3 regions of the Pseudoalteromonas sp. CuT4-3 genome follow, and region 1 is predicted to be linked to each of the others. Evidence: predicted binding sites of a transcription regulator. Region 1 holds the regulator's gene; each other region holds the start of a gene.

The links. Region 1 encodes LexA, which represses DNA repair genes until DNA is damaged. Its sites were predicted from a motif close to TACTGTATNNNNATACAGTA; they were not measured.
Region 2: ruvC (crossover junction endodeoxyribonuclease RuvC) is a predicted target of LexA. The motif match lies at 4,368-4,387, and genes of this name have one in related genera.
Region 3: VOI46_RS04680 (YebG family protein) is a predicted target of LexA. The motif match lies at 2,115-2,134, and genes of this name have one in related genera.

Annotation. Positions count from the first base shown of each region.
Region 1 is NZ_CP142030.1:3,420,251-3,427,031, reverse strand. Features, by position in the region: gene VOI46_RS15900 (hypothetical protein) at 163-543, shown strand; gene VOI46_RS15895 (hotdog fold thioesterase) at 554-994, opposite strand; gene lexA (transcriptional repressor LexA) at 1,172-1,789, shown strand; gene coxB (cytochrome c oxidase subunit II) at 2,262-3,398, shown strand; gene ctaD (cytochrome c oxidase subunit I) at 3,398-4,990, shown strand; gene VOI46_RS15875 (cytochrome c oxidase assembly protein) at 4,990-5,520, shown strand; gene VOI46_RS15870 (cytochrome c oxidase subunit 3) at 5,556-6,431, shown strand; gene VOI46_RS15865 (DUF2909 domain-containing protein) at 6,331-6,642, opposite strand; gene VOI46_RS15860 (SURF1 family protein) at 6,657-6,781, shown strand, end outside.
Region 2 is NZ_CP142030.1:1,360,164-1,366,944, reverse strand. Features, by position in the region: gene tolR (protein TolR) at 1-188, opposite strand, end outside; gene tolQ (protein TolQ) at 175-879, opposite strand; gene ruvB (Holliday junction branch migration DNA helicase RuvB) at 2,159-3,166, opposite strand; gene ruvA (Holliday junction branch migration protein RuvA) at 3,174-3,791, opposite strand; gene ruvC (crossover junction endodeoxyribonuclease RuvC) at 3,794-4,318, opposite strand; gene VOI46_RS06190 (FtsX-like permease family protein) at 4,446-6,781, opposite strand, start outside.
Region 3 is NZ_CP142030.1:1,044,023-1,050,803, forward strand. Features, by position in the region: gene VOI46_RS04670 (polymer-forming cytoskeletal protein) at 1-460, opposite strand, end outside; gene VOI46_RS04675 (M23 family metallopeptidase) at 450-1,613, opposite strand; gene VOI46_RS04680 (YebG family protein) at 1,752-2,066, opposite strand; gene VOI46_RS04685 (ComEA family DNA-binding protein) at 2,412-2,708, shown strand; gene VOI46_RS04690 (DUF6170 family protein) at 2,720-3,022, opposite strand; gene dsbB (disulfide bond formation protein DsbB) at 3,024-3,542, opposite strand; gene fadR (fatty acid metabolism transcriptional regulator FadR) at 4,065-4,778, shown strand; gene VOI46_RS04705 (peroxiredoxin C) at 5,013-5,618, shown strand; partial or broken gene VOI46_RS04710 (TonB-dependent receptor) at 5,706-6,781, opposite strand, start outside.

The sequences.
Region 1 (6,781 bases):
CGTAACTAGCCTAACCCGTTTTATAAGGCAAATTAGGTGCCAATGGCGTTTAAACAGGTATTTTCTATGAATAAAGCCATGTTTAGCGCTTAGTTGATTTGGTATAAAAGTAAAACTGCGTTAAAGTTTGCGATGAAACTATAAGAGGGTAAAAAGCAGACAATGTCGGAAATTCAATTTTTAAATGTAGATCTAGAGCTTGAGTCTAAACAAGATATTAGCGCCCTAGTGGCAGACTTAAAGAAAAACGCGATGGTTTTGCATTATGACAAAGACGAATATCGTCAATTGGCGCGTATTGAAGCCTCAGGTGATATAACCACGCCAGACAAAGCAATCAACCACTTATGTGAATTAATAGAGTCGTGTTCACGTAATGCGCTTAAGCAGTGGCTAAGCTGTTCGCGCAGAACGTTTGATATAGGCTTTGAGTCGGGCACGTCACCTAAGTGTTTTAACCAAGCTCTACATGCAGATACACTGCTACGCATATCTGCCATTGGCGCTGGTATGGAAATAACGATTTACCCTATCGAAAAGTAGCCATAGTTGATTATTTGCGCTCGACAACCGCTGCGGTCATTTTTGATACGCAGCAAAGCTCGCCGCGGCTATTGGTTATTTTTATTTCCCATACAGAACTGCGCTTACCAATATGAAATGCACGAGTAACGGCGGTTAAAGTGCCATTTCGAGAGGCCTTTAAGTGGCTGGCGCTAATTTCCTGTCCAACACAATAAAATTTTGTAAAGTCCACGACAAAGTTAGCGGCGTAGCTTGCTACGGTTTCGGCAAGTACCACATTTGCGCCACCATGTACCATACCAATAGGATTATGATGCTCAGGAATAGCAGGCATGGTAGCCACTAGGTAATCATCTCCTATTTCGGTTATTTCTATGCCCATGGTTTTCATCAGCGTGCCTTGGCCGTTTATTCCCTCATCTAACTGTTTGCAAAGCTCTAATGTGATGGGTTGATGCCAAATACTCATAATTACTCCTTTATATTGAAAGCAAATTTATAGCATTTTAAATACTGAACGTCTGTAATTACCTAAAATTTATCCAAGTGCGGTGTATTTAGCTATTTTAAAGCACAATTTAAATTTGCGATTTTTATTTAACTGTATATACTCACAGTTAAATGTACTGTATGGAAAACCAGTTGTATGCGACCATTAACTAAACGCCAAGCTCAAATACTCGAACTAATAAAAGTTTTTATTAAAGACACTGGTATGCCTCCTACACGTGCCGAAATTGCGCAAACACTAGGTTTTAAAAGTGCCAATGCCGCAGAAGAGCACTTAAAAGCGCTTGCCAAAAAAGGTGTTATTAAAATGAAACCAGGCGCAAGCCGTGGTATTCAATTGGTTGAAGAAGAAGAGCCAGAGCAACTAGGCCTACCATTAATAGGTAGAGTTGCAGCGGGTTCGCCTATTTTGGCGCAAGAACATGTTGAGAGTCACTGTAAAATAGACCCACTTATGTTTAAACCAGCCGCCGACTTTTTACTGCGTGTTAACGGCATGAGTATGAAAGATATAGGTATTATGGATGGTGACTTGCTTGCCGTACACCGTACTCAAACAGCAGAAAACGGCCAAGTTGTGGTTGCGCGAGTAGATGAAGACGTAACCGTAAAACGCCTAGAAAAAGCAGGCCGAAAAGTATTATTACACGCCGAGAACGAAGAGTTTAAGCCAATTGAAGTAGACCTTGAAAACGAATCTTTTAATATTGAAGGGTTAGCCGTTGGCGTAATAAGAAATGCCGACTGGATGTAATTTTTAACTATTTTTAAGTAATATTTATAAATGCGCACTTTTAAGTGTGCATTTTTGTTTTAAAAACAGACCTTCCACCATCTCAAAGCGCCCTAAAATTATTTAGGCTGTAAACTTTTTTTCACTCATACTTTTATCTTCCTAGGCGTGTTACATCCCTTAATTTTGCTCGTATCTTGGCTGTTAAATAACAATTTAATACGCCGTCATTTAGTCAATTTTAAAATATCACTTGATTGTTTTTTATACTAAAACTTGCTTGTTGTACGTTTTTTAGCTAATCATTAATGTGCTGGACTAACAATAACTCACAGCTTTTTAGTTATGAGAACACACAATATACACAAACCTTTTGTTGTCCTAGCGATACCAATTAAAAATAAGATTGGTTAAAAAATAAAAATAACGAATTGGCGTTTAAGCCGTATGCCTCTTCGCTTTGCATTCGCAATAGCATCAAAGGAGCCGTCACATGGGTAAACTGACCTCTACCTTGTGGCTTGTGTTGATTATGTTCCCGCAGCAAGTGCTGGCTAATAGCCAATACAATATGCGCAAGGGCGTAACCGATATAAGTAATAATGTATATCAGCTACACATGACCATATTTTTAATATGTTGTGTGATTGGGGTGATAGTGTTCGCAATAATGTTTTGGGCACTGATTCATCACCGTAAATCTAAAGGGGCAGTTCCTGCCCAATTTCATGAAAGTACCAAAGTAGAAATTCTTTGGACTGCCATTCCGTTTGTTATTTTAATTGCCATGGCAATTCCTGCCACTAAAACCCTCATTGCGATGGAAGATGCCAGTAAGGCCGACTTAACCATTAAAATTACAGGGTCACAGTGGAAGTGGCATTATGAATATATGGGTGAAGACGTAGAGTTTTACTCTATTTTATCTACCCCTCAAGACGAAATAGCCAACCTTGCTAATAAAAACCCCAATTACTTACTTGAGGTTGATAAACCTTTAGTACTGCCAATTAATCAAAAGGTGCGTTTTTTAATGACCTCTGATGATGTTATTCACTCTTGGTGGGTACCCGATTTTGCCGTTAAAAAAGATGCCAATCCGGGGTTTATCAACGAAACGTGGACCAACATTAACGAAGAAGGTATTTACCGAGGACAGTGTGCAGAGCTGTGCGGTAAAGATCATGGTTTTATGCCCGTGGTGGTTGAAGCTAAATCGCAAGAGGACTTTAACGCATGGCTTGCAGATGCTAAGCAAGCTAAGCAAAAAGCCGCACTTGCTGATGCAGCATTGCTTGAGACAACAATTCCTAAAGAAGAGCTAATGACACTAGGTGAGCAAGTGTATATGGCAAGTTGCGCTGCGTGTCATCAACCTACAGGTATGGGCTTACCGGGCGTATTTCCTGCGTTAAAAGGCAGCCCCATTGTTTTGGGTGATATAAAAGATCACATTGATGTAGTGATTCATGGTCGCCCAGGAACTGCAATGCAGGCATTTGCAAAGCAGCTCTCAATTAAACAACTTGCAGCGGTAATTACCTATAAACGTAATGCGTGGGGTAATGAAACGGGTGATGTCATCCAACCTAGTGAAATTCAGGCAGCACTTGATGCGGAGGCGAACTAATGAGTAGCATAGTAGAACAACCTAACGCCAATGACGCTCACCACGGCCATCACCCAGCCAAAGGTTTTAAACGTTGGTTATACACAACAAACCATAAAGATATTGGCAGCATGTACTTAATTTTTTCGCTGACTATGTTTTTAATTGGCGGTGCAATGGCCATGGTTATTCGGGCTGAGTTATTTCAGCCAGGATTACAATTGGTAGACCCACACTTTTTTAACCAAATGACCACAGTACACGGTTTAATTATGGTGTTTGGTGCTGTTATGCCAGCCTTTACGGGGCTTGCTAACTGGATGGTACCGCTCATGATTGGCGCGCCAGATATGGCACTGCCCAGAATGAACAACTGGAGCTTTTGGATTTTACCCTTCGCTTTTTTAATTTTATTGGCCTCGTTATTAATGCCTGGAGGCGGCCCCGCATTTGGCTGGACGTTCTATGCGCCGCTTTCAACAACGTACAGTAACGACAACACCGCAATGTTTGTGTTTGCAGTGCACATTATGGGGATTAGCTCAATTATGGGCGCAATAAACGTTATTGTGACCATTGTTAATTTACGTGCCCCAGGCATGACATGGATGAAGCTACCATTATTCGTTTGGACATGGCTAATAACCGCATTTTTATTAATTGCTGTTATGCCCGTACTGGCCGGAGCGGTCACTATGGTGCTCACCGATAAATACTTTGGAACCAGCTTTTTTGATGCGGCAGGCGGCGGCGATCCGGTGATGTTTCAGCACATATTTTGGTTTTTTGGTCATCCCGAAGTGTACATCATGATTTTACCCGCCTTTGGTATTATTTCGACCATAGTGCCTACATTCTCACGTAAAAAACTATTTGGTTATGCCTCAATGGTTTACGCAACCTCCTCTATTGCATTACTGAGCTTTATAGTGTGGGCACATCATATGTTTACGACCGGTATGCCCGTTGCTGGCGAGCTATTTTTTATGTACGCGACCATGCTGATATCGGTGCCTACAGGGGTAAAAGTATTTAACTGGGTAGCCACTATGTGGCGAGGGTCAATAAGTTTTGAAGTGCCCATGCTATTTAGTATTGCCTTTATTGTGCTGTTTACTTTAGGGGGCTTTTCGGGGCTGATGTTGGCTATAACCCCTGCTGATTTTCAGTATCACGATACTTACTTTGTGGTGGCGCACTTTCATTACGTGTTAGTTACGGGGGCAATATTTTCGATTATGGCGGGGGCTTATTATTGGCTGCCTAAGTGGACGGGCAACATGTACAACATTGCCTTGGCTAAGTGGCATTTTTGGTTATCGCTGGTAAGCGTAAATGTATTGTTTTTCCCTATGCATTTTGTAGGGCTGGCAGGCATGCCGCGCCGTATTCCCGATTACGCCCTGCAGTTTGCTGATTTTAACGCAATCATAAGCATAGGTGGGTTTGCCTTTGGTTTATCGCAGTTACTCTTTGTGGCTGTGGTAATTAAATGTGCCCGAGGGGGCGATAAAGTCCCTGCAAAAGTATGGGATGGTGCTGAAGGTTTAGAGTGGGAAGTGGACTCTCCTGCGCCGTATCATACTTTTTCTACGCCGCCGGAAATTAAATAATGACACATGCACCGCTATTAAAGCGCCTAATTCTTATTTGTATAGGTATGTTTGCTTTTGCATTTGCCTTAGTGCCCTTATATGACGTGTTCTGCGACATAACTGGGCTTAATGGCAAGCCGTCGCTTGAACAAGCTAAACAAAGTACACAGGTTGCACAAAATCGAGAAATAGGTGTGAGCTTTACAACCCATGCGCAAAGTGGTGCGCCGTTTATTGTTAAATCTAAAGAATACAGTGTTGATGTGAAACCAGGTGCCATGCGTGAGGTAATGTTTAGCGCAAAAAACACCAGTGATATCGATAAAGTAATGCAAGCGGTGCCTTCTGTATCGCCCGGAAAGGCAGCCAAGTACTTACATAAAATAGCGTGCTTTTGCTTTGATCAACAACCCCTAAAAGCGGGTGAAGAGCTTGAGTTTAAGCTGCTTTTTTATGTTGATACTGCACTGCCGAGCGATGTAGAAGAGCTAACTTTATCGTACACCGTATTTGATATTAGTGAGCAGCTAGTAGCAAGTAATAACTAGCCTGCATGTCTAGTGTAAAACTAGGAGCAAGTAACATGAATCAAGATTATGAAAACTACTACGTACCCGAGCAAAGTCCTTGGCCCATAGTGGGCGCGGTGGCGTTATTTTTTATTGCAGTGGGTGCGGCTTTAACAGTCATGAACTTAGAAAGTGAAGGGGGCAGCGGTGTGTACTTGCTATATGCAGGCATTGCAGTGCTGCTGTATATGATTTTTAGCTGGTTTAAAAATGTAATTAGCGAGTCTGATCAGGGCTTATATTCAGCGCAAATGGACCGCTCATTTCGACAAGGAATGAGCTGGTTTATATTCTCTGAAGTTATGTTTTTTATGGCCTTTTTTGGCGCATTATTTTACGCCCGCATACTGTCGGTGCCTTGGCTTGGCGGCGCTGGGAATAATGCGATGACCAACGAGGTGCTTTGGCCTACCTTTGAGGCCGTATGGCCACTACTAACCACACCGGCAGGTGAAACCACACAAGCTATGGGGTGGCAAGGCTTACCCCTTATTAATACGCTTATTTTATTAGCGTCTTCGGTTACTTTGCATTTTGCTCACGTAGCCATTGAAAACAATAAACGTAAACCGCTAAAAGTGATGCTAGGGGCAACCATTTTATTGGGTGTGTGCTTTTTAGCATTGCAGGTAGAAGAATATATTTATGCCTACAACGACTTAAACTTAACTCTAGATGCAGGCATTTACGGGAATACATTCTTTTTGCTGACAGGTTTTCATGGCATGCATGTGACCCTTGGCGCCATCATTTTGTTTGTTGTATTTGTGCGTATTTTAAAAGGCCACTTTACGAAAGATAAACATTTTGCGTTTCAAGCAGCGGCTTGGTACTGGCATTTTGTTGATGTGGTGTGGCTGTGTTTATTTGTTTTTGTGTATGTGTTGTAACGGCTAATGGTGAGTGATTAGCCTTTATAAAACCAAGTTTTACAGCGGCTATCACCATCACCAAAACCACCAGAGAAAACAGCACGCGACGGCCTAAAAAATGCGACATAGGCCGACCGCCAGATTTATCGGTCACCATAATAAATAGCGCTCTAAACAAGTTGAAAAGTATAAATAGTAACAGCAGCACAATAATAATTTTAATAATCACTGGGTTGACCCTTTATGCAGTTAATTTTAAGGCGTAAACAAAAGCTTAGCTCATTTATCGCACTTTGCGTTGTGGTAGCTGTGGTGCTGGTATGTGTACGTTTAGGGTATTGGCAATTAGCAAGGGCTGAGCAAAAGCA
Region 2 (6,781 bases), 1.6 Mb from region 1:
GCAATAATGGGTGGCGTGTCTTTAGTATCAACTAAATCCGACTCTTCCATTTTTGGTAAATCAACTTTCACACCGTGAGTAATAAGCGGTGCTGTTGCCATAAATATAATTAGCAATACCAACATTACATCAATGTAAGGTACTACATTAATTTCTGCGACCGGACGGCGCTTCTTACGCTGATACATTCGCTTTAGCCTCTATTTGGGTAGCTGCTTGACGGTGTAAAATATTGGCAAATTCTTCCATAAAGTTGATGTAGTGTGATTCTAGTTTTTCAACTTTATTAGCAAAGCGGTTATACGCAATAACAGCCGGAATAGCCGCAAATAAGCCCATTGCCGTTGCAATAAGTGCCTCAGCAATACCTGGCGCTACCATTTGTAATGTTGCTTGCTTCACTTCACCAAGTGCAATAAAGGCATTCATAATACCCCACACCGTACCGAATAAGCCGATATACGGACTAATCGAACCCACTGTCGCTAAAAACGATAAGCTCGATTCTAGTTTTTCGATTTCACGCGACAGTGCCACACGCATTGAGCGATGCGTACCTTCCATTACAATGCCTGCACTTTGAAAGGTGTTCTTTTTATGGCGTGCAAACTCTTTAAAGCCTGATGTAAATAACGCTTCAATACCATGAGATTGACCGCTACGTGATGAGATTTCGTTGTATAGTTTGCTTAAGTCGATACCTGACCAAAATTTTTGTTCGAATTTTTTTGCATCAGACAAGGCGTCGCTAATTGCTTTTTTGCGCTGAAAAATAATTGCCCATGACATAACAGACATTGCTACTAGCGCTAGCATTACTAACTGCACAAGCAAACTGGCTTCTAGAATTAGATCTAAAAAATTAAGCCCTGATCCCACGTTAAACTCCTAAATAATTTCAAAAAACGTCAATTTGGTTATTTTGTGTAAATAAGACCATTGTAACGGCCATAAGTTGCATCTAGTGTATCGAGTCAAGGGTTTACTGACAACGATATTGCTATGAATTGGCAACAAAAAACGTTAAACATACGCTTAATCGCTTGTTTGTTTCTAAAACGCGACTACCGCGTTTAGTAAAACACAACTTAATACTACAAAAGTGCGTAAATATACGCAGTAAACTTAATAAAACGCACCGTTTATTCATAAAAAGTGCATAAGCACGCAAAAGTAATTCACGCCACTTTGCATGTACTAATATAACTAATACTGTAACAATACAGCTAAGACCAGTTATTTATTAATTTTCAGCCACTTATAAAGTTAACGAATAATTAACGTACAAGATTCTAACAACAAAAAAATTCATCAGATTAGTTTTTCTCATCTGAAATTTTAAATTTTCTAGTTTGAACAAAAAATGCTTATTCCGTATTATTCTCCCATACCGAGCTTACGCACTGAATGAAACATTTTTCATTAAGCCAAGTTCTTAGTAATAGGATTTTTAGTCGTATTACATTGTTTTACTCTTTTTGGATAAAACCTGATTAAGTAAAACGTAGTTCCCTGGATTACTTCCTTCAACTTGTTGTTTGCCCGCATTATATGCGGGCTTTTTTTTGCCTAAATTTTACCGCCAACTTGGCATACAATAAGTATAAATTACACAATCTGTTTAATTGCCAACGGTGTATTTACTATCTTTTTTTACCCGCTCGTATCTTTGAATTATCTACTTTCAGTAAAAAGCATGTTTATTACAAGGTAAAACTTATTAACACAATTAGCGCCGCATCTAGTCTCTTATGTTGCTACTGTTTTAAAGCTAACTGGTTTTAATGGTACGCAGCATAGCCACGCCAGTCTTAACGTTAAGTGAATTACAAAACGATTTTAATTTATTGGTTACATTTGCAACAAAGTGGATGAAAGCTGAGTAAGTTTTAAAAAACTATACTAATTTTCTTAATTAAGTGAGCTATGTTGAGGTTAGAAAAACGTGTTGATGGTTAGGCAAAAAATTCGCTATTTCGTTGTTCTTGGCAATTGCTCCTGCACTGCTATACCTTCTGCATGCAGTCGTAAATTAGAGTTATTAAACGCAGGTAGCGATACGTTTGCCTCGCAACATGATTAAGTGTTATTGCAAATTGGTATTACATTTAACAGAGGAAGTAGCCCGCTACATTTTCTGTAACAGGCTAAAGAGGGGTTAATCTTGTTTGGGGAGTAAACCAAAGTGATGATACGCATTGTCTGACACAATTCGCCCGCGTGGTGTGCGCTGTATAAAACCTTGTTGAATTAAAAACGGCTCAATCACATCTTCAATGGTTTCTTTTTCTTCGCCTATGGCGGCGGCTAAATTATCTAGCCCTACAGGCCCCCCCATAAATTTTTCGATAATGGCAAGTAGGTATTTACGGTCCATGTAATCAAACCCGCTTTTATCTACGTCAATCATATCAAGGGCAAGCTCGGCAACGGAGGCATTTACTGTACCATCTGATTTTACTTGCGTGTAATCGCGCACACGGCGCAATAAGCGGTTAGCTATACGCGGTGTGCCTCGTGAGCGTTTTGCAATTTCGGTAGCGCCATCGTCGCACATTTGTAAATCTAGGTAATGTGCAGATCGCCCCACTATATGCGATAGGTCAGCTACCGAGTAAAACTCTAAGCGCTGCACTATGCCAAAACGGTCTCTAAGTGGTGAGGTAAGTGAGCCTGCGCGTGTTGTCGCGCCAATAAGCGTAAACGGTGGTAAGTCTAATTTAATAGAGCGTGCAGCGGGGCCTTCACCAATCATAATATCGAGTTGGTAATCTTCCATTGCGGGGTAAAGTATTTCTTCAACTTGTGGGCTGAGTCTGTGTATTTCATCAATAAACAGCACATCGCCTTCTTCAAGGTTGGTGAGTAATGCAGCAAGGTCGCCGGCTTTTTCAAGTACTGGGCCTGAAGTGGTTTTAATACTTACATTAAGCTCATTGGCAACAATATTAGCAAGCGTGGTTTTACCTAAGCCCGGCGGGCCAAATATTAATAAATGATCGAGCGCTTCACCGCGGCTGCGCGCTGCCTCTATAAATATTTCCATTTGCTGCTTAACATGCGGCTGACCTTTGTAGTCGGCTAAAAGCTTGGGCCTTATTGCGCGGTCTATGGTGTCTTCGTTGGTTTTTTCGCTCGCGTCAATTAAACGATCAGCTTCAATCATGGGTTACTCACAACATTGATTTTAAAGATTCTTTAATAAGAACCTCAGTAGACATATCGGGTTTACTTACCGATTTTACTGCTTTTTGCGCCTGTGGCAATTTATAACCAAGCGCAACAAGTGCCGATACGGCATCGTCTGCAGCATTATTGGCTATCGTTGCATCGCTAGGAGGCTCTATAACGGCATTATCGCTAAATGGCGTAAATAAATCGTTACCCCAATCTTTTAAGCGGTCTTTCATTTCAAGCACTAAACGCTCAGCGGTTTTTTTACCCACACCCGGTAATTTAACCAATGTTGTGGCATCTTCGTTGTTTACGCAACTAACAAATTGTTGCGCCGACATGCCCGACAATATTGCTAGGCCTAGTTTAGGACCCACACCATTTGCTTTTAATAGTTCTCTAAAAAGCGCGCGCTCGGTTTTATTATTAAAGCCAAATAATAGTTGTGCGTCTTCGCGTACTACAAAGTGTGTGTACACTATGGCGTTTTCGCCAATATTGGGTAAGTCGTAAAAACAGATCATGGGCATTTGTACTTCGTAGCCTACGCCGCTTACTTCTAATAAAATTTCGGGCGGCTGCTTTTCAACTAAAATGCCATTTAAACGGCCAATCATATTTATTTCCTTAAACGTCCTCTAACGGTTTTGCTTGCGCTACCCGCTAGTTTTATTAAATTTTGTTCTGAGTGCGCATGGCAAATTGCAATGGCAAGCGCATCGGCCGCATCGGCTTGCGGTGTGCCAGGTAATTTTAAAATATTTTTTACCATGTGTTGCACTTGCGATTTATCGGCGCCGCCATTGCCTACCACGGCTTGTTTAATTTGCCGTGCTGAGTATTCAAATACGGGTAAGTCGGCCATAGAGGCTCCCACTATGGCGGCTCCTCGGGCTTGGCCAAGTTTTAGCGCGGCATCCGGGTTATGCGCCATAAATACTTTTTCTATGGCAAAGGTTTCGGGGGAGAACTGCTCTATTATTTGCGTGATCCCTTGGTAGATCATTTTTAATCGTATGGGGAACTCATGCTCGGCTAATTTAATACACCCGCTTCCTAAATAGGTAAATTTAGCGCCTTGATGCGCAACCACACCATAACCGGTTAAACGCGAACCTGGGTCTATCCCTAAAATAATGGCCAAACAGCACACTCATTATTGTTATTTTTCAATAACGGTAATAATGCCAGAGCACTGTATAAATTACCAGTGGCGAGTAAAACAAAAACGCCCGCAACTTAGTGCGGGCGTTTAGCGTTAAAAGTATAGCTTAGGCTAAAGCACGTACTAAGCCTTGGGTATTTTGTTTAAGTTTACGGGCAATCATAAAGTAGCCAAGCGCGGCTACAAACACCCCGCCCGACACTGGCCCTATTAGCCAAATTGTTGGGTGCAACTTACCGGCTAAGTCAAACATTTGCTGCTGAACAATCAGCAAGGCTACATCACTAAATAATGCAGCTACAAACCCGGCTAAGCCACCTAATAGCAAAAACTCATAAAGCGTCGCATTTTTTATTAGCCGCCCTTTGGCGCCTAACGTTCGCAGTATTACTATTTCTTGCATTCGCTCGCCAAGGCTCGCTTGCACCTGAGATATAAGCACTAATGCGCCACACAAAACCACAATAGCAAGCACAAAGCCAATAGCTAACGACACCTGCTCAATGGTTGATTGTATTTGCTTAACAAAGTTATCTACATCGATGGCGGTAATGGTTGGATAAGTGCGCAGTAACTGGCTAAACGCTTTCTTTTGCTCTGGCTCTATACGCACAGATGAAATATACGTTGCCGGAAAATCTTTTAGCACGTCGGGGCTTAAAATAATAAAAAAGTTAGGTTTTAGCGTCGCCCAATTTACTTTACGCACACTGGTAATTTTGGCGTCAAATGATTGCGCACCAATTAAAAATGTTAAGGTGTCGCCTATTTCTACGTCTAGGCGCTCCAACATAGACTCCTCAACCGATGCCTCACCCACTGCGCCTTCGCCAAACCACTGCCCTTGCACAATTTCGTTTTGAGCAGGCACATTATCAAGCCAGGTTAGATTAAGCTCACGGCCAATGCCTGAACGCGCTTCTTCATTTTTTTTCTCGTTATCTTGCAACGACACTTTACGCGCCACAAGCTCGCCATTTACCGCATTTACTCGCCCACGAATGGTTGGATAAAAATCCGAAACTAAAATATCGTTCTCTGCTAGGTAATTATTTACAGGCTCAAGTTCGTTTTGCGTAATATTAACTAAAAATGCATTAGGCGCATCGGCGGGTAATTGAGACTGCCAATCTGAGATCATGTCATTTTTAAGCACAATCAAAAACAATAGCAATTTTATCGCCAATGAAAAGCTAATAAGCTGCACCGCATTTACGTTGGCACGCTTTTGTATAGAGGCAATGGCTAACGACCAACTATTGCCTGGTTTTAAACCTAATTTACGGCCACCGCCAAATATTAATTTTGAAATAACAAACAAAACCGCAATCAAAGCAAGCGTGGAGACAAATAAAATAAGCGTTATTTTAATGTTGTTACTAAATAACCACATTAATAAAAACACCGTAAGCGCGCTTAAACCTAAGTGCACACGGCTTACCGCTAGTCTGTCGCCTAAATTACGGCGCAATACTCTAAGCGGTGGAATATCAAATAAATCAAGCAGTGGCTTAATAGAGAACATAACTGCACATATAACACCTGTGCTAATGGCCACCAGCCAAGGTTTAAACCCGGCGGCAGGTAAGCTCATATCCATGCTTTTTGCTAAATAACCAGTGGCTATTTCTTGTAAACCGTAGCCTATGGCTAAACCCACAATAACCGCTAAAGCACACACCATGAGTAAGTGCATAAAATATATTTTACGAATTAATGCACGGCTTCCGCCAAGTGTTTTCATCATTGCTACGGGGTCGTATTGGCGCTCACAATAACGCTTTGCCGACACAGCAATAGCAACCGTAGCCAAAATAATGCCCAGCAAACCGGCCAGTAATAAAAAGCTTTCTGCACGGTTTAAGCTATTTGATATAGGTGACTGCCTATCTTTTACGCCATACCAACGTTGATTTTCAGCCATTTGCGGCTTTAACCATTCATAAAACCGCGTTATATCTGATTCATCGCCTGCGTAGAGCTGGCGATAATTTACTCGGCTGCCAGGTTGAATAACCTCAGTTTTTGCTACATCAGCAATATTTATAAGCACTCTGCGGCTGCTCGAAAATACATTAAACGGCGCATCTGGCTCTTCAACCACCACTTTTTCTACATTAAATACTGCTGCGCCTAGCTCTACTTGGCTGCCAATATCAATATTTAAGCTGTAAAAAACCGATTCGCTTAGCCACACATTGCCAGGCTTTGGGCCGGCCTGCGCTACTTGTGTTTCGCCAAGCAATGATGATTTTACTTTTAACTCGCCTTTTAACGGGTATTCGTTAGACGCCGCTTTTACCGAGGTAAATTGCATCTCGTCGTTGGCAAATAACATAGTGTCAAAGTAGATCATTTGCGCAGTTTGTAAGTTTTCTTGTTTGGCCTTGCTAATAAACGCCGTATCTAGCTCATGGGCGCTTGCCAATACTCTATCTGCGG
Region 3 (6,781 bases), 1.3 Mb from region 1:
TATTAACAAACGACAAGTCGCTATCAGCATCATCAAGCAAAGTTTTTACTTCTTTAGCCGGCTTTAAATCTTCGCTAATAAGTTCCGGTTCTTCTTTTTCAAAGCGCTGTTTTAAGCTGCCTTCAATAATGGCTCCAGCATCAATACTTAGTGTGTCGTGAAAAACGTCGCCATGTACGTGAGCGCTGCTTTGAATATTCACTTCACTTGCGTTTAGTGAGCCAATAATTTTGCCTTTTACAATGACACTTTTAGCTTCAACCACACCTTCAACAATGCCGGTAGAGCCAATTACCAAGTGCTCTGCCTTTATATCGCCATCAATTCGGCCATCTAGCTGCACTTCGCCTTGGCTTGTAAGTGTGCCAGTTAAGCGCACATCTTCAGAAATAATAGAAGGGGTATGATTTACTCTTTTTAACGTAGTTTGACTACTTGGTTGCTTTTTTTTACCGAACACGAGAAAGCGCCTTTGTTATTTTTAGAGGATTGACATGTTTGCCATCGAGTAACACTTCATAGTGTAAGTGGGTGCTGGTACTTCTGCCAGTACTGCCCATTAATCCAATTACCTCATTTTTAGCAATTGTTTGGCCTTTTTTCACTTTAATTTTATTTAAGTGGCCAAAACGGGTGACCAAGCCATTTTTGTGCTCTAGCTCGATAAAGTTACCATAGCCGCCATTTTTACCAGCGCGCAATACACGTGCATCAGCAGGGGCAAAAATTTCGGTTTTATGCCAGCCGGCTAAATCAACACCTTTGTGAAAAGCGCGGCGGTTGTTCATCGGATCTTTACGTAACCCAAAATTGCTCGAAATATAGTATTTAGCTGCAGGCAAGGGCAGTGAGTTAGGCAGCTCTGTTAAAAAGTTTTCAAGGTTGTTAAGTAATAATAGCTTATCAACAATGGCTAAAAACTGCCCTGGTATTTTAGCTTCATCAAATACATCTAACGGGCCACCTTGCGCACTGGTTTGTGCGCCCAGTGCTAAATGTTGTTCAAGGGCTGACTCTAAGCCTGCGCCTTTTAACATCGCTAAAATTGCATCATGGCGTTTATTAATTTGCGCATCAATAAGCGCAAAATTATGCTCGTAGTATTTATTTAAGCGCTCATAACGAGCGGCAAAAGTGATTGGCGTTAGAAGGCTGGCATGTTTGTTTTTCGGCTCTTCATCTACAAGTGGTTCATGAAACTCGCCTTTGTCTTGATTAACAGGCGATTCAAGTTGTTCTTCTAGTTTTATTGTCTCTTTACTAATAGATGCGGGGAGGGATTCAATCATACCTTGCAAAAGTGCCTGCTTTTGCTCTAGTACTGCAAGTTGTTCTAATTGCTTAGCGTGCAGTGCTTTTTGTTCTTTCACCTGCTTTTGCCACGCTTGTTGTTTGTCAATTTGGCTTTGTTCTATGTCGGTAATTTTATTTGTTTGGCTATAAACACGAAAACTAGAAATACCGACCCAAGTAATAGTGCCTAAAATAAGCAGTACTGTAAAAAGCTGAAACCAAGGCGCCAAAACAACATGCTTAACTTCGCCATTTTGACGAATAAGCAACTGACGGGCTGGGAAAAATTTTTGGTAAAAAGACTTAATAAATACTGACATGGCACATAAACACTCGCTATTAACCGGATTAATGTATCAATTTCAGTCTAAAAAGCCAGAAAAAATTTGTAACTGTTCAAAAATTAATAAAAAAGGGCTGCTATTTAGTAGCAGCCCTTTATTTAAAATAGTCACAAATTAGCTAGCTTGTTGCTCGTCGTTATCTTTTATTGATGCTATGTTGTCGGCTTTTTTAGCTTTAGCTGTACTTTTTGTAGTGGGCTCTTTTGCGCCTTTTAACACAGCCATAAAGTCATCTTTACTCTTTGCAATTTCAAGCGCAAGCGATTCAACCTGTTGCTCGCTCAATGGTACATCTACTTTTTCCAGCATCACCTCAAGCGATTCTGCTATATCGAGCATTTTGTCATAGGCATCCGCTTCTTTTTTAGTAGTAAACGTCATTCGCTCAACTCCGTTTCGTTCTACAACATATTTAACAACAACAGCCATGATCTCTCCTGCTTGATTGCGTGGTAATGTGGTTACTGACCCGCAGGTCACTGTTTTTATATACAGTAAATGTTTGTGTGTAAAATTGCAAGTATTCGGTGCATTTTTAGCTTGTCATCAATTTGACAAAAAAGCGTAACTTTACTTTAGTTAAGCAATCACTTGTTGTACCAGCTGCATTTTAGGTTTTCGGATTTAGGTGATTATGCACTGGAAATAATGTAAGTGATGCGCGTTGCTCCTTATTTAACATTATTTCCTCAAATAAAAATTAAGCACATGTTTAAAGCCAAATTAGCCGTTTAACTATAACGCTTTGGTATAAACAAAAATAAGGAATGACAAATGAAAAATCTATTAACGCTACTTATTATTAGCTTTTTAAGCTTTAGCGCGTTTACCCACGCTAACCCTGTTGAAGATAAGCCTATGGTTGAAATGCCGCAAGCGCCGGTTATTAATATTAATAGTGCCGATTCAGAAATGCTGGCCAAGTTGCCTGGTATTGGTAAGAAAAAAGCGCAGGCTATTGTTGATTACAGGGTTGAAAATGGCGAATTTGCCCAACTGAGCGATTTAGCTAACGTAAAAGGAATAGGTAAAAAGCTTGTAGCTAAACTAGAAGGAAAAGTGTCTTTATAATAGGCAGGGCGCTAAGCGCCCTGTGAATACTGCTCAAGTGCTTTGGCTAAATATTTTTTAGCGAAGTTTATTTCAATCGGGGTTGTTAAAAGCGGGTAACATAGGCCACCTAAAATTAAAAAGGGAATGAGTTCCCACCCTTTAAAAACAGTAAATAATAAAAACAATGGGCTGAGCAATATCAGCTTTACTATTCTTAATAACACTCTATCGGTGGCAGGTAGCATGCTTAGCGCAATAGCAACAACGGCTTGTCGCTGCCTCACTTTAAGGTGCTTTAGTTCAGGCAGCTGACTGGTAAAAAACGTAAACATATTAAATAGTCTTTTTAGTAAGTAAGCGAGTGGTAACAATTACAAAAAGCGTGATAGTAAATAACGCAAATAGTATTTCCATCCATGCTGGCATACTTAATCCCGCAAATTGCCAATCGATATTACCGCAATCCCCTGTGGCTTGAAAAAAGCTTGGGATCCATTCATGCAATGGCATAAATGAAGGAAAGTTTGGCTCAAACTCACAGCTAAACGCAAAGGGATCGGTGGTTGTTTGCATTTCAATGTGCTCACGTGCAATAAAGTAACCCCACACACTTGATACACCCCACACTAAATAAGCGATAGCGCGTACTAATTTACTTTGTGGTTTAGTTGCGCCAATAATGCCTGCCCCTAATAAGCCTAATACCGCAGTTCGCTGGTAAATACACATAATGCATGGAGCAAGTCCCATCTGGTATTGAAAAAACAGTGCGGTGACTTCTAATAAAAATACAATGCCTGTAAATAGTAGCCATGGAGTACGTTGAGTAGGGAGTTGTGCTAGCCAGTTCATAAAAAATCCGCATTGAAATAAGACGTTGAATTATGTACTAGGATAAAGTAACGAGCAACAAAAAGGGTAAAAAAGCTACCGAAGTCGCTTTTTTTAAGATGAAATTAATAAGCGGTTTTGGCCAATCCTATTTAGGGAAAGGTTAAGATTAATTTGCTAAGTGAACATGTAATATAAGATTGGTTCGCTAAAAAGGCTTGTTTAAACGTTACAGTTAACATGCTCTGCTGTATGCGACTTTTGAATGTGCTTGTTGCCGCACACGGGAATTATTGTAGTAATGTAATGGTTAAGCAAAAACAGCAATAGCATTAATGTACCTACTATGAGTAGGGTTAATTTATTTAGCTAATTAGGCCTAATTTAAGCATGTTGAATTTTATTATTTACTATTGCGAAATTTTCAGCGGCTGGTTGGCACTTATATCAAACGAGTTTACTTGTTAGTTATATTTCATCTGGTACAATCTGTCAGTTATTCGTATAAAACGATGAGTTGTGATTAATTCGAGTGGGAATTGAATGAGAATTTTTAAAGCTAAAAGCCCAGCAGGATTTGCTGAAGAGTATATAGTTGAATCTATCTGGAACGGCGATTTCCCTCCAGGTTCAATTCTACCTGCAGAGCGTGAGCTTTCTGAGTTAATTGGTGTAACCAGAACAACCTTACGTGAAGTACTGCAACGTTTAGCACGCGATGGCTGGCTAACTATTCAGCACGGCAAGCCAACCAGAGTGAATAACTTTTGGGAAACATCGGGTTTAAACATACTCGAAACGCTGGCGCGCTTAGATGAAGACAAAATGCCAGAGCTGACCGATCAGTTATTATCTGCACGTACTAATATTAGTGCTATTTATACCCGTGCAGCGATAAAGCTTAACCCTGAGCGTGTTATTGAAATTTTATCAAAAAGCGATGAACTTGAAGACACTGCGCAAGCTTTTGCAGATTACGATTACAAAGTACACCACGAATTAGCTGTCGCTGGTAATAACCGCATATACGTACTTATACTTAACGGTTTTAGAGGGTTTTACTTTAAAATTGGTTGTCATTATTTCTCAGACGCAGGCACTCGCCAGTTAGCACGTCAATTTTATAAAGACCTAACAGTATTGGCTGAAAACCGTGAGCATGATGGCGCGATTTCAATGATGCGTAAGTTTGGCCATCAAACCGGTGAAATCTGGCAAAATATTAAAGGCGATATGCCTTCCGATATCATGGATTAACCCATTTTTAAAACCTGCAAATGCAGTTTTTTTATAGGCGTAATAAAGTTTTAATATCTGTTCGGTATTTTCGATTGTGCACATCGCTAAATACGATTGTTCTTTTTTCCTTATTAAATTTAAAATTCCACGTAATTATGTGGTGGCGCTATTGTTTTTTAATTTTTAGCGCCCATATAAGTATCAGCATTGCGTATGCAATCGACAACAAACTCAAAATATTTGGAGAATAAAATGGGTGTATTAGTAGGCCGCCAGGCACCAGACTTTACCGCTGCAGCTGTACTAGGTAATGGTGAAATTGTAGATAGCTATAACCTTCATGAAACAATTAAAGGTAAAAAAGCAGTAATCTTCTTTTACCCACTAGATTTCACGTTTGTATGTCCTTCAGAACTTATCGCATTTGATAAGCGTTACGAAGAATTCCAAAAGCGTGGCGTAGAAGTAATTGGTGTTTCTATCGATTCACAATTCTCACACAACGCATGGCGTAACACTGCTGTAGCAGACGGCGGTATTGGTAAAGTTCAATACGCACTAGTTGCAGATGTTAAGCACGAAATTTGTAAAGCATACGACGTTGAGCACCCTGAAGCGGGCGTTGCATTTCGTGGCTCTTTCCTAATCGATGAAGAAGGTAACGTACGTCACCAAGTAGTGAACGACTTACCACTTGGTCGTAACATCGACGAAATGATCCGCATGGTTGACGCGCTAGCATTTCACAGCGAAAACGGCGAAGTATGTCCTGCTGGTTGGGAAGAAGGTAAAAAAGGTATGGACGCAAGCCCTGAAGGTGTTGCTAAGTTCCTATCTGAAAACGAAGGCGAGCTATAATTTAGCCCCTACGTTTTAATAAAAAAACCGCCATATGGCGGTTTTTTTGTTTTTAGCATAGCCCATTTAATAATGGGCTATATTAAATTAAAACGAGAAGGTTACTTTAGTGTAGAAGTAACGACCACGAGGGTTGTGTACACCCGATGCATAACCGTAAAGGTCGGCATCGCCATCACCAATGGCAAATGGTGGCTCTTCGTCAAATACGTTATTTACACCAAGCGACACTTTAGTTGCATCACTTACACGGTAAGATGTTTGTAAATCTACCAGTGCTTGCGAGTCAACCATACGCGATGTATTGCTATCAAAGTCTAAGTTACCGTCAAAGTCTATATCTGGGGTATCTTCAAACTCGCCTACGTAGCTAATATTTACGTTGGTATTAAATTGGCCAATTTCCCAGTTAGTAGAGAAAATCCAGCGGTGCTCTGGGTAATTGTATTCACCCGTGTAATCGCGGCCGTCTTTTTCAAACTTGTTTTGGTACGCCCATTCTAAGTTAAATTTAAGCAAGCCTAAATCATCCAGCGAATGGTTGTAATTTGCTGATAAATCAACACCTGACACTTCTTGCGAAGAGACGTTTTCAAAGGTGCTGTATATTTTTTGAATGGTGCCTAAGCTATTACCACCACTAGGTGCTAAGCGTACACACACCGTGCTATCTTGGTTATTACACTCAGAGTTATAAATTGGGCCAAATTCTTGTTCATCAATTTTATTATCTTGGGTAATACTCCACACATCTACGCTTAAACCAAATTCAGCAGAAGGTGCCCAAATAAAGCCAACGTTCCATGATTCTGACTCTTCGGCTTCTAAGTCAGGGTTACCCGCAAATTCAATGTTGTAATCTAGCGCGTCACAATCAAGGCCAGTTGCTTCACAGCGATAAGTATCTACAAAAAACTGACTTTCTTGTGATGGACCTAAACCTACTTGTGCAAGCGATGGCGCTCTAAACCCTTGTGCCCACGAACCACGAATGGTTATTTCGTCGGTAGGTGCCCAACGTAAAGCGACTTTAGGGTTTGTTGTATTACCAAAGTCGCTGTAATCATCGTAACGGCCAGCGAGTTGTAGCTCTAGGTTTTCAGCAAGTGGGATTGAAAATTCCACATAGGCTGCGTATTGGTCGCGCTCTGCTGCAGCAGACA